3 regions of the Amycolatopsis sp. NPDC003865 genome follow, and region 1 is predicted to be linked to each of the others. Evidence: riboswitches for the same ligand, from Rfam matches in the RefSeq annotation. Region 1 holds a riboswitch; each other region holds the start of a gene.
The links. Region 1 has a riboswitch for thiamine pyrophosphate ahead of ACWEVP_RS30700 (thiamine ABC transporter substrate-binding protein). Riboswitches for the same ligand answer to the same signal wherever they lie in the genome.
Positions count from the first base shown of each region.

Region 2: linked by a shared signal. The riboswitch ahead of thiO (glycine oxidase ThiO) and the one ahead of ACWEVP_RS30700 (thiamine ABC transporter substrate-binding protein) in region 1 are both predicted to bind thiamine pyrophosphate.
Region 3: linked by a shared signal. The riboswitch ahead of thiC (phosphomethylpyrimidine synthase ThiC) and the one ahead of ACWEVP_RS30700 (thiamine ABC transporter substrate-binding protein) in region 1 are both predicted to bind thiamine pyrophosphate.

Region 1 is NZ_JBSGJA010000014.1:198,985-203,254, forward strand. It holds gene ACWEVP_RS30695 (ABC transporter permease) at 1-852, opposite strand, end outside; gene ACWEVP_RS30700 (thiamine ABC transporter substrate-binding protein) at 960-2,012, opposite strand; TPP riboswitch at 2,034-2,141, opposite strand; gene ACWEVP_RS30705 (4a-hydroxytetrahydrobiopterin dehydratase) at 2,174-2,458, shown strand; gene ACWEVP_RS30710 (hypothetical protein) at 2,535-2,663, shown strand; gene ACWEVP_RS30715 (hypothetical protein) at 2,876-3,343, opposite strand; gene ACWEVP_RS30720 (ArsR family transcriptional regulator) at 3,343-3,933, opposite strand; gene ychF (redox-regulated ATPase YchF) at 3,983-4,270, opposite strand, start outside.
Region 2 is NZ_JBSGJA010000046.1:4,921-9,190, forward strand. It holds gene thiG (thiazole synthase) at 1-665, opposite strand, end outside; gene thiS (sulfur carrier protein ThiS) at 667-867, opposite strand; gene thiO (glycine oxidase ThiO) at 867-1,940, opposite strand; TPP riboswitch at 1,934-2,039, opposite strand; gene thiE (thiamine phosphate synthase) at 2,071-2,736, shown strand; gene ACWEVP_RS49790 (hypothetical protein) at 2,741-3,484, opposite strand; gene ACWEVP_RS49795 (threonine ammonia-lyase) at 3,632-4,270, shown strand, end outside.
Region 3 is NZ_JBSGJA010000015.1:754-5,023, reverse strand. It holds gene ACWEVP_RS30985 (glycoside hydrolase family 15 protein) at 1-1,233, opposite strand, end outside; gene ACWEVP_RS30980 (S1C family serine protease) at 1,437-2,348, shown strand; TPP riboswitch at 2,386-2,507, shown strand; gene thiC (phosphomethylpyrimidine synthase ThiC) at 2,501-4,135, shown strand; gene thiD (bifunctional hydroxymethylpyrimidine kinase/phosphomethylpyrimidine kinase) at 4,132-4,270, shown strand, end outside.

The sequences.
Region 1 (4,270 bases):
CAGGCTCCAGCCGTCCTCAGTGGACACCGATTCGGCGAGCAGCGCGACGATCGGCGTCACGAGCAACGCCAGGACGACCCCCGCGGCGCCGGCGACCCACCATTCGCCGCCCCGCGGCCGCCGTGGCCCGCCGGCCCCGATCCGCGCGCCGTCCCTGCGCCGGCGCGCCAGGCCGCCGAGCACCAGCGCGGCGACCACGGCCGCGAACTGGATCAGGGAAAGCGCCGCCGCGCCCGAAAGATCCAGGAGGTCCACCGTCCGCAGGTAGATCTCGGTTTCCAGGGTCCGGTAGCGCGCCCCGCCCAGGATCAGGACGACGCCGAAACTGGTGGCGCAGAACAGGAACACGACGGCCGCGGCGGACGCGATCGCCGGCGCCAGCGCGGGCAGCGTCACCGAGCGGAACGCGCGCCACGGCGACGCGCCGAGCGCGCGGGCGGCGTCGGTCGTCCGGGAGTCGAGCCGCGCCCACAGCCCGGCGACGGTCCGCGCGACGACGGCGACGTTGAAGAACGCGTTGGCCAGCACGATCGGCAGCACGCCGCCGTCCGGCCAGAGCGCCCGGAACGCCAGGCCGACGACGACGGTCGGCAGCACGAACGGCACCAGCACGAGCGTCCGCGCGAGGCCGACACCGGGCAGCCGCACCCGCGCGAGCAGGAACGCCACCGGCAGCCCGGCGACCACCGCGACCACGGTCGACGCGGCCGCGCTGGCGACGGTGAACCCGGCCAGCTGCCAGGTCCGCGCGTCGCCGAGGACGACGTCGAGCCCGCCCGCGGCGAACCCCCGGCCGATGATCGCCAGCACCGGCCAGGCGAAGAAGACGACCAGGAAGCCGATCGGGGCCAGGCCGAGCAGGGCCAGGCCGAAGCCGCGGGTTGTACTCGGCGGGGTTACGGCTTTCTTTTGGGGGCTCCGGGTGGCGAAGCCCCCGGCCCGAGGCGGAGCCTCGGATGTCACTGCTGCACGAGCGTGCGCCATTCGCCGATCCACTTCTCGCGCCCGGCCTGCACCTGGTCCGCCGTGAGCGACTGCGGCTTCTGCGGCAGCGGCGCGACCTGCGCCCAGCCCGCCGGCAGGTCGACACCCTGGCGCGCCGGGTACACGTACATGTTCGCCGCGACCGTCGCCTGGAACTGCTGCGACAGCAGGAAGTCGACGACCTTGCGCGCGCTCTCGGTCTGCTTGCCGTTCGCCAGCACGCCGGCGTACTCCACCTGCCGGTAGCAGGTGTCGAGCAGTGCCTTGGTGCGCGGCTTGCCGTCGTCGCCGACCTCGGCGGCGGGCGAAGACGCGTACGAGACGACGATCGGGCGCGGTCCCTTGCCGGACGAGCCGGAGAAGTCCTTGGTGTAGGCCTCTTCCCAGCCGCTGACGACCTTGAGCCCGTTGGCCTTCAGCTTCGTCCAGTAGTCCTTCCAGCCGGCTTCGCCGTACTTCGCGATGGTGCCGAGGAGGAACGCCAGCCCGGGCGAGGCCGTCGCCGGGTCCTCGGCGACCAGCAGGTCCTTGTACTTCGGGTCGGCGAGGTCGTCGTAGGACTCCGGCGCCGGGATGCCCTTGCTCGTGAAGTAGTTCGTGTCGACGTTGACGCAGACGTCGCCGACGTCGACCGCGGAGAGCCGGTGCTCGGGGTCGACGGCGTAGCGCTGCGGCCCGCGGTCGGCCTCCGGGCTGGTGTAGGGCTCGAAGACGCCCTCCTGCAGGGCGCGGGAGGCGAAGGTCGAGTCGACGCCGTACGCGACGTCGCCGATCGGGTTGGCCTTGGTCAGCACGAGCTTGTTGGTCAGCGAACCGGCGTCGCCCTGCTTGAGCACGGAGATCTTGATGCCCGACTGCTTCTGGAAGGCGTCGAGCACCTCCTGCGGTGCCAGGAAGGAGTCGTGCGTCACGAGGGTGACGGTGGGCGTCTGCTGCGTGCCACCGTCACCGTCGGACAGCGAGCACCCCGCGGCGACGACGCTGACGGCGACGACGGCCGTCGCGGCGCGAACAGCCCTGTGTTTCATCTACCCTCCTGCACTTCGCCGGACGAGGAGGGGAAGCCCTCCCTTCGCCGGCATGATCCGGTCAGGTGCGAACGGTCGCGGGGTGACCCGCCTCTCAGCCCGGCTGACCGGACTCCCGTGGCAACCGTGCAGCGTAGTCCAGGACGTACGACCATGGAGGCATGACGGAAATCTTGAGCGACGCCGAGGCCGACGAACGGCTGGGCGCCGGCTGGACGCGGTCCGGCGCGGTGATCTCGCGCGAGGCCGAGCTGGCGAGCTTCCCGCAGGCGATCGAGGTGGTGGACCGCGTCGCGGTGCTGGCCGAAGCGGCCGACCACCACCCGGACATCGACATCCGCTGGCGCACGCTGACGTTCCGGCTCTCGACCCATTCGGCGGGCGGCCTGACGGCGAAGGACTTCGACCTGGCGGCGCAGATCGACTCGGTGCTCGGCTCGGTGTGATCTCGGTTACTCAGAGTGCACTTTCTCGCGGGTTCGACGTCTCTCGGTAAACGGCTTCTGCTAACGGAGGGATGGCATGACCCAGGCGATCGTGGTCGGTACGGCGGCATTCGCGGCGATGGTGGCAGCGGCGGGCGGCGTGCTCTGGTTCACCGCGCGGGGACGTCGTCACCCGGATGCCGGTGAATTCGATCACAGCCGCTAACGAAGGACATGATCAGCGCGCTGAGCAGGGCGGAAGCATCGATTTCGGCCCTAGGAAACGCCATGAACAGCACCGCCGCTCTCACCCCCGCCCAGCGCGCCTGGATCAACGCCCTCGCCCCCGCGGTGGTGCTGATCGCGATCGCCCTGATGGGCCTGCTCGGCTGAGCCGGCCGCCGGCCTGGCTTCCGGGCCGGGCCGGCTCCCCGCCGCTCAGTAACGCGGCATGTTCGGAATGGCTTTTTCGGCCACCTCGATGAGCGCGAGCACCTTCGGCACGTCGGCCGCGACGTCCTCGGCGGTCATCGACGGAGCCTCGGAAGACCGGTAGGCGACTTCGTTGCGCCGGGCCCGCATCCGGTTGAAGGGCCGCAAGACCGGCCCCAGCGGCGGATCCAGCTGGGCGAGGACCGCCTCGTAGACGGTCACGTGCCCACCCCGGCTCGTCACCCGCAGGCCCTGGTTCTGCAGGACGGCCGCCAGTGCCCGGCGAGCGCTGTCGTAGGCCAGCGTGTAGGCGCCTTCCGGATCCGTGTCCTGCAGCTGCCGCGCCGAAGCTAGGTGGGTGCGGGCCCGGACCAGTTCGGCCTCGGCGGCCTCCCGCGACGCGGGAACGTGCTCGATGGCACCGCGCGCGATGAAGGCGTCGATCCGCTCCCGCCCTTGGTTCCACTGGGGCATCAGGACTCCTGGTCGAGGTTCAGCCGGGCCAGCGGACGGTCGCGAACGCTGGTGAGGAACGGATCCGCCGTGTCCGCGGTCGCCCACGCCTCGGGCGAAATCCGGTGCACGTTGACCTCGCGGCCCAGCCGCCGCGACACGCGCTCGGCCCGGTCGAAGAGCTCGTCCGGATCGGGCGAACCGACGACGAGGACGTCGACGTCACCGGGCGGCGGCCCTGGTTCGCCGCTGTAGCGCGCGGCCCAGGACCCGTAGATGTAGGCCTCGCGCACGCCCGCCAGCCCGGCCAGGGCTTCGGCGAGCAGGGACATCGGCCCGAACGTGACCGCGATGACGTCGCTCAGCGGGCGGTAGAGCGGGGTGTCGGTGCGGGCTTTGACGAGCCGGCTCCGGCCCACCCGCCGGTCTTCCAGGATGCCGCCACCGACGAGCCGCTCGGCTTCGCGCAGCACGGTCGTCGCCGAGACGCCGAACGACTCGGCGAGCTCGGTGATGCTGTACTCGCGCTCCGGGTGCAGCAGGACCAGCGCGAGCAGCTCGCCCTGCAGGCGCGAACGCAGCAGGGGCAGCAAGCTCGGCGAAGCTTTCATTGGACGCAGCATATCCTGCGTCCAATGAAAGTAACAACCAGTAGCCGACTCAGACGTTGAAGCGAAACTCGACCACGTCGCCGTCGGCCATGACGTAGTCCTTGCCCTCCATGCGGACCTTGCCCGCCGCCCGGGCCGCGGCCATCGTGCCCGCCTCCATCAGGTCGTCGTAGGAGACGATCTCCGCCTTGATGAAGCCGCGCTCGAAGTCCGTGTGGATCACGCCCGCCGCCTGGGGGGCCGTCGCGCCCTGGGGGATCGTCCAGGCGCGGGACTCCTTCGGGCCCGCCGTCAGGTACGTCTGCAGCCCGAGGGTGTGGAAGCCCGCGCGGGCCAG
Region 2 (4,270 bases), on a different contig from region 1:
GCGGCGGCCATCCGCTCCGGATCCGCCGCCCGGGTGACGGCGGTGGACAGCAGGACGGCGTCGCAACCGAGCTCCATCGCCAGCGTCGCGTCCGACGCCGTGCCGATTCCGGCGTCCAGGATCACCGGCACGCCCGCCCGCGAAACGATCAGCTCGATGTTGTGCGGATTCCGGATGCCGAGACCGGTGCCGATCGGCGCGCCCAGCGGCATCACCGCGGCGCAGCCCGCCTCCTCCAGCCGCAGCGCGAGCACCGGGTCGTCGTTCGTGTAGGCGAACACCGTGAACCCGTCGGCGGCCAGCCGTTCGGCGGCGTCGAGGGTCTCGACCGGGTCCGGCAGCAGCGTCCGGTCGTCGGCGTGCACCTCGAGCTTGACCAGATCGGTTTCCAGCGCCTCCCGGGCGAGCTGCGCGGTCAGCACGGCCTCGGCGGCCGTGCGGCAGCCCGCGGTGTTGGGCAGCAGCTCGATGCCGAGCCGCTTCAGCAGTTCGAGGACGCCGGAGCCGCCTTCGGCGTCGGCGCGGCGCATCGCGACGGTGGTCAGCTCGGTGCCGGACGCGACCAGCGCCCGTTCGAGCACGGCCAGGTTGGCCGCGCCGCCGGTGCCGATGATCAGCCGCGACGACAGCTTGGCGGTGCCGATGACCAGCGGTTCTGCGTCCATTTCAGCCTCCCTGGACCGCGGTGAGCACGTCGAGGACCGCCCCCTTGGGCACGGCGGTGGTCGGCCAGTCGCCCCGCCGGACGACGACGCCGTCGACCGCGACGGCGATGCCGGGCCGCTGCCCGCCCGACGCGTCGAGGACGTCGGCGACCGTGGCGCCGTCCGGGAACTCCGTCCACTTCCCGTTGAGCTTGATCTCCATCACACGTGCTCCTTCTGGTGCAGGCGGGCGGGTGAAGCCGCTTCGACGCCTTCGGGCGGCTTCTCACCCTCGAGCCAGGCGACCACGGCGTCCGCGGTCACGGGGGCCATCAGCAGGCCGTTGCGGTGGTGCCCGGTGGCGGCGAAGACACCGTCGTCCAGGACACCGATGTAGGGCAGGACGTCCCGGCTGCCGGCCCGCAGGCCCGCGGCGGTCTCGGCCAGCTCGTACTCCGTGATCGCGGGGAAGACGCGTTCGGCACCCTCGATCAGCTCGCGCACGCCGCGCGCGGTGACGGCCTGGTCGAAGCCCGCTTCGTACTGCGTCGCGCCGAGAACGAGCTCCTGGTCGCCGCGCGGGACGAGGTAGATCGGCTTGCCTTCGACGACGGCGCGGACGGTTCGCGTCGGCGGCGGCAGGCAGCCGCGGCGGGGCCTGAGCCGGAGGATCTCGCCCTTGAGCGGGCGGACGGCCCCGGCCAGCTGCGGGTGCAGCCGCCCGGTCCAGGCGCCGGCGGCGAGCACGACGGCTTCGGCGTCCGGGATCCGTTCCACGCGTTCGCGCACGAACCGCACGTCCCGCTCCCGCGCCGCCGCGTAGAGCGCTTGGAGGAGTTTCCGGTTGTCCACGGCCAGGTCGCCGGGCACGTGGAGTCCACTTCGGACAGATCCGACGCCGGGCTCGAGACGCTTGGCCTCCCGGCCGGTGAGCCGGTCCGCCGCGCGGCCGGTCCCGTGCAGGTGGCCGGCGAGGATGTCCAGGTAGCCGGCGTCGGCGCTGTCGAAGGCGACGACGAGCGTGCCGTGTTCGGCCAGGCCGGGGTCCAGGCCTTCGCGGGCCAGGTCGCTCGCGAAGCCGGGCCACCGCCTCAGCGATTCTTCGCCGAGGATGAGCACGTCTTCCTCGCCGGGCCAGGCTTCGGTGACCGGGGCGAGCATGCCGCCGGCCAGCCAGGAGGCGCCGCCGCGGACGGGTTCGGGGTCGTAGAGGGTGACCTCGTGGCCGTTCGCGGCCGCGCGCCACGCCGTGGCCAGGCCGATCACGCCGCCGCCCACCACTGCCAGGTTCGTCATGGGATCACGCTCCCTGCGCCGGCATGACCCGGATCAGGTTCCACGGTCGGAGCGGCAGCTCCCTCTCAGCCCGTCCCTCGGGCTCCCGTGCGGACGAGTCCACCCTAGCTCGCGAGGTACGGTCGCCGCTATGCCCGCCCTTTCCGGTGACAAGATCCGCGCCCGCCTCGACGCGGCGCGCCTGTACCTCTGCACGGACGCCCGAACTTCGCGCGGCGATTTGGCGTCCTTCGCCGACGCGGCGCTGGCCGGCGGCGTCGACATCATCCAGCTGCGCGACAAGACCGGGGGTGCGCCGCTGGAGGCCGCCCAGGAGATCGCGGCGCTGGAGGTGCTGGCCGAGGCCTGCGCGCGGCACGGAGCGTTGCTGTCGGTGAACGACCGGGCCGACGTCGCTTTGGCGGTGGGCGCGGACGTGCTGCACCTGGGCCAGGACGACATCCCGGTGCCGCTGGCCCGCCGCATCCTCGGGGACGAGGTCGTCATCGGCCGGTCGACGCACTCGCTCGACCAGGCCCTCGCGGCGGCCGCGGAGCCCGGCGTGGACTACTTCTGCACGGGCCCCTGCTGGCCGACGCCGACCAAGCCGGGCCGCTCCGCGCCCGGCCTGGACCTGGTGCGCGAGACCGCGGCCTGGACCCCGGACCGGCCGTGGTTCGCCATCGGCGGCATCGACGGCGACCGGCTCCCGGAGGTCCTCGACGCGGGAGCGTCCCGGATCGTGGTGGTCCGGGCGATCACCGAAGCCGAAGACCCCGAAGCTGCCGCTCGGGAGCTGCGCGCCCGCCTCCCCTGAGCGTTCACGGCGTCGGGGTGGTGACCGCGCCCTTGCTGGTGGGCGCGGTCGTCGTCGCCGGGGCCGAGGTCGACGGCTGCTGGGTCGTCGTGCTCGGCGTGGTCGTCGGCGTCTCCGACGAGGTCGTCGGGGCCGTGGACGTGTCCGACGGCGTCGTGGTCGTCTCCGTCGGGGACACCTGGGTGTCCGTCGAGGGCGCGGGCGTGGTCGACGGCGCCGGGTCCGTGCGGCCGCCGCCGTTGCCGAAGATCTTGCCGATGCTCGTGCCCGTGCCGCCGCCGATCTGGGTGCCCGTCGCCGACTCGAAGCCGACGATCGCCAGGATCGCCACCGCGAACGCCGCCACGCTCGTGCCGATGATCAACGGCCAGCGCAGTTTGCGCAGCCGCGAGGGCTCCTCCTCCGGCTTGGCCAGCTGGACCGTCGGCTGGTCGGTGATCGGCACCTCGGCCGCCGCCGGCAGGTCGGGTACCCCGCGCCGGCGGATCCCCGACGTCGCCAGCTGCCGCGCCTTGAGCGCCGCCTCGCGGGTGCGTTGCAGCGAGCGCAGGTACAGCTCGCTGCCGACCGTCGACACCACGCTCGCCACGCCGGCGCCGACCACCGTGCCGGCCACGCCGAGCGTCGATCCCAGCAGCGCCGCGGTCACCGCCGCGAGCGCCGCCGCCAGCACCTGCGCGATCCGCAGGCCGGACTTTTCTTCCTTCTTCGTGTCCAACTCGGAAGCCGCTGCGTTCTCCTTGCTCATGATCCCGATCCGCTAGAAAGTCTTCTCCCCGTTTCCAACGTGTAAGGCGCGCGAGGAACTCCCCACGTTGCCGGAGCGTGAGGAGCACCACTCCGACCGTCCACAATAGACACTCCACACCGGGCACTTTCTTGACATACTCGGCACATGGAACTGGTGACGATCTCTGACATCGAGGCCGCGGCGAAGCGCGTCCAGGATGTCGCCGTGCGCACGCCCCTGCTGCTCCAGACGTGGGATCCCCGCGGAACCCTGTGGCTCAAACCCGAAAACCTCCAACCGGTCGGCGCGTTCAAGGTGCGCGGCGCGTTCAACGCGATCGCCACCCTCGACGACGAACGGCGTACCCGCGGCGTCATCGCTTATTCCAGCGGCAACCACGCGCAAGCGGTCGCGTACGCCGCGCAGCGGTACGGCGTGCCCGCGTTGGTCGTCGTGCCGGACGTGACGCCACGGATCAAGGTCGAAGCCACCCGCTCCTACGGCGCCGAGGTGATCGAGGTGCCGATCGGCGAGCACGAGGGCAAAGCGCGCGAACTGGCCGCCGAACGCGGGCTGACCCTCATCCCGCCCTTCGACGACGCGGCCATCATCGCCGGGCAGGGCACGGCGGGGCTCGAGATCGCCGAAGACCTCCCCGAAGCCGAGGTCGTGCTGGTGCCGGTCAGCGGCGGCGGGCTGGCCGCCGGCGTCGGCACCGCGATCAAGGCCCGGGCACCGCACGCGAAGGTCATCGGGGTCGAGCCGGCGCTGGCCGCGGACGCCGCCGACAGCCTCCGGCGGGGC
Region 3 (4,270 bases), on a different contig from region 1:
GAAAGCGGTTTCGTCGAGCTGGATCGATGTCCAGTACGGCACTCCGTCGACGCGGCTGTTCTGCGGCATGTGCCCGTCGGCCTGCTGCTGCGTGCCGAACATGTAGGACACCGCGCGGTTCGCGGCGGCCGTGTCGCCGCCGGCGGCCAGCCCGGTCGCGATCTGGTAGAGGTCACGCGGCCAGACCAGGTGGTAGGTGCCCGACGGCGACCACTCCGGGTCGTTGTTCCCGAACCGCCACGGCATGCTCGGCGACGCGATGAAGGCGCCCGGGTGGTGCTTGTCCTCGCTCGCGGCGAGCGTCAGCATCGACGCCTTGTAGAGGTCGCGCTCGGCGTCGGTCTTCAGCGACGACGGCGGCTTGCCCACCCCACGCAGGTACTCCTTCCACCCGCGGTCGTAGGCGCGCGTGATGTCGCGGACGCCGCGTCGCTGCGACGCCTGCGCGCTGCCGAGCGCGTCGGACGCCTTCGCGCCCATGCCGAGCGCGAGGGTGACGTGCCGGTTCCGCAGGCCGTCGGCGGTCGTCTGCCCGGTCAGCACGACGTTGCCCTTGGCGGCGGTGTCGTAGGAGGTCAGCTTGAAGGTCTTCGTGAGCTGGGTGTTCCCGTCGGACGCGCCCGCGTAGCCGACGCTCGTCTTCGTGAAGGCGGGCTTCGCGGTGAGCGCGGCGGCGTTGGTCGCGTCCTGCGCGGTGACGGCGTCGCCCTTCCGCGCGGCGGAGTCGTCGGAGCCGTCGTTGGTGAGGTCCGGGTCGGCGACCGCGTAGAGCTGGTAGGGCCGCCCGGTGAGCGACTGGAAGTCGACGTCCACCAGCACCGTCGTGGCGGCCGGGTCGGTGACGTACGTCTTGCGCAGCCGCCAGCGGTGCTGGTCGTCGGTGATGGTCTGCTCGTAGGTCAGGCTGTCGTCGTCGGTCCGCCGGACCTGCTGGGACTTCGCGGTGTAGTCGGCGACGGCGAAGCTCCGGCCGTCCGTGACGACGAAGTTCGTCGACCGGACGCTCGGTGTCGACAGGTCCGGGTAGTAGACCTCGGACAGCTGGCCACCTTGGAGGGTGAACCAGACGTTGCTGGACCGGTCGTGAGCCGTGCCGAAACCGGTCTTGTTCGCGGGCAGCCAGCTGGGATGGGCGCCCGGGGCGCCGGGAGCCTCGCCCTGGGCCACCGCGATCCCCGGGATCAGGCCGGTGACCAGCAGCCCGGCGAGGGCGCCGAACATGAGTTTGCGCATATCAACCCCACAGAAGATCGCTTCTGCACCGTTACAGAAGCGACTTGGGAGTCTGCCGCCGAATCTTCACCGGCGCATGGTCCGAACCGGTGAACCACTGACCGTCACTGGTCCGGTGAACCGGTTCACGGACAGCGAACTCCCGGTCTCGGTTTTCGGGCGCACACTTGTAGTACCTGCAACGGTGTAATCGAGGTGCCCTCATGGAAGACGCGATGGACGCCTACTCGCGCGCGGTCAGCACGGTCGCGAAGACCGTCACCCCGCACGTCGCCGGGGTGCAGCTCGCGCGCGGCAGCGGCTCGGCCGTCGTCTTCGCCGACGACGGCCACCTGCTCACCAACGCCCACGTCGTCGCCGACCACCGGCGCGGGGTCGCCACCTTCGCCGACGGCAGCGAAGTGCCCTTCGACGTCGTCGGCGCCGATCCGCTCTCCGACCTCGCCGTGCTGCGGGCGCGCGGCGAGACGCCGTCGGCCGCGGTGCTCGGCGACGCCGACCGGCTCGTCGTCGGGCAGCTCGTCGTGGCCATCGGGAGCCCGCTCGGCTTCTCCGGCACCGTCACCGCCGGCGTCGTCAGCGCGCTCGGCCGGGCGCTGCCGGTGCGCCACGGCCGCGCGGGACGGGTGATCGAAGACGTCATCCAGACCGACGCCGCCCTCAACCCCGGCAACTCCGGCGGCGCGCTCGCCGACTCCGCCGGGCGGGTCGTCGGCGTCAACACCGCCGTCGCCGGCCTCGGGCTCGGGCTCGCCGTCCCGATCAACGCCACCACGCGGCGGATCATCGACACGCTCGTCGTCGAGGGCCGGGTGCGGCGCGCGTACCTCGGCGTCGTCGGCGTGCCCGCGCCACTGCCGGACGACGTCGCCGAGCGCACCGGGCAGAGCGCCGGGCTGCGGGTGCGCGAAGTCGTCACCGGCGGCCCCGCCGACCGCGCGGGCCTCAAGGCGGGCGACCTCGTGCTGACCGTCGGCCGCACCCGGGTCTCGGACGCCCAGGGCATCCAGCGGCAGCTGTTCGCGGAGGTGATCGGCACCGCACTGCCGATCACCGTGCTGCGCAACGGAGCCATGGTCGACGTCTACGCCACTCCGGCCGAGTTGGTCGGCTGACTTGAGTATCGCGCTCCGGCGTGGCATGGTCGGGTTACAACACCAACGCGGGAGCTCGCGCCATGGCGGGCTGAGAGGGTGACTTGCGTTTCGCAGGCGTCACCGACCGCATGAACCTGACCGGGTAATGCCGGCGTAGGGAGTGAAAGTCGTTGACGACGCTTGAGAACAAGGACGTCTCCGTAACGACCGGGCCGATCACCGGCTCGCGCAAGGTGTACCACCAGACCGAATCCGGGCTCCGCGTTCCCGCGCGCCGGATCGATCTGTCGAACGGCGAGCACTTCGACGTCTACGACACTTCGGGCCCGTACACCGATCCCGAAGCTTCGATCGACGTCCACAGTGGACTGCACCGGCTGCGCGCCGGCTGGGCCGACGGCCGCGAGCACAACACCCAGCTGGGCTGGGCCAAACAGGGCGTCATCACCCGCGAAATGGAGTACATCGCCGCGCGCGAACGGGTTTCGCCCGAGTTCGTGCGCGACGAGGTGGCCCGCGGGCGTGCGGTGATCCCGGTCAACCGCAAGCACCCCGAGTCCGAGCCGATGATCATCGGCAAGAACTTCCTCGTGAAGATCAACGCCAACATGGGCAACTCGGCCGTCTGGTCGTCGGTCGAGGAAGAGGTCGACAAGATGGTCTGGGCGACCCGCTGGGGCGCCGACACGATCATGGACCTCTCCACCGGCAAGCGGATCCACGAGACGCGCGAGTGGATCATCCGCAACTCGCCGGTCCCGGTCGGCACCGTGCCGATCTACCAGGCACTGGAAAAGGTCGACGGCGAACCGGAAAAGCTGTCGTGGGAGATCTACCGCGACACGATCATCGAGCAGTGCGAGCAGGGCGTCGACTACGTCACCGTGCACGCCGGCGTGCTGCTGCGCTACATCCCGCTGACCGCGCGGCGCGTCACGGGCATCGTCAGCCGCGGCGGGTCGATCATGGCCGCGTGGTGCCTCGCGCACCACCAGGAGTCCTTTTTGTACACCCACTTCGAGGAACTCTGCGAGATCCTCCGCCAGTACGACGTCACGTTCTCCCTCGGCGACGGCCTGCGCCCCGGCTCGATCGCCGACGCCAACGACCGCGCGCAGTTCGCCGAGCTGGAAACCCTGGGCGAGCTGACGCACATCGCGCGCTCGCACGACGTCCAGGTGATGATCGAGGGCCCCGGCCACGTGCCGATGCACAAGATCAAGGAGAACGTCGAGCTCGAGGAAAAGCTCTGCGGCGAGGCGCCGTTCTACACCCTCGGTCCACTCGCGACGGACATCGCACCGGCGTACGACCACATCACGTCGGCCATCGGCGCGGCGCAGATCGGCTGGTACGGCACGGCGATGCTGTGTTACGTGACGCCGAAGGAGCACCTCGGCCTGCCGAACCGCGACGACGTCAAGACGGGCGTGATCACGTACAAGATCGCCGCGCACGCCGCCGACCTGGCCAAGGGGCACAAGTACGCGCAGGAATGGGACGACGAGCTGTCCAAGGCGCGTTTCGAGTTCCGCTGGAACGACCAGTTCAACCTCTCGCTGGACCCGGACACCGCCCGTTCGTTCCACGACGAGACGCTGCCCGCCGAACCGGCCAAGACCGCGCACTTCTGCTCGATGTGCGGGCCGAAGTTCTGCTCGATGCGGATCACGCAGGACGTCCGCAAGTACGCGGAAGAGCACGGACTGTCCACTGTGGAGGCAATCGAGGCCGGGATGGCGTCGAAGTCGGCGGAGTTCACCGAGTCCGGCAGCCAGGTGTACCTGCCGGTCGTGCAGCCGTGACACCGCCCACCGCCCTCACCATCGCCGGATCGGACTCCGGTGGTGGTGCGGGCATCCAGGCGGACCTGCGGACGTTCTTCGCCCACGGCGTGCACGGGCTGGTGGCGCTGACCGCGGTCACCGTGCAGAACTCGT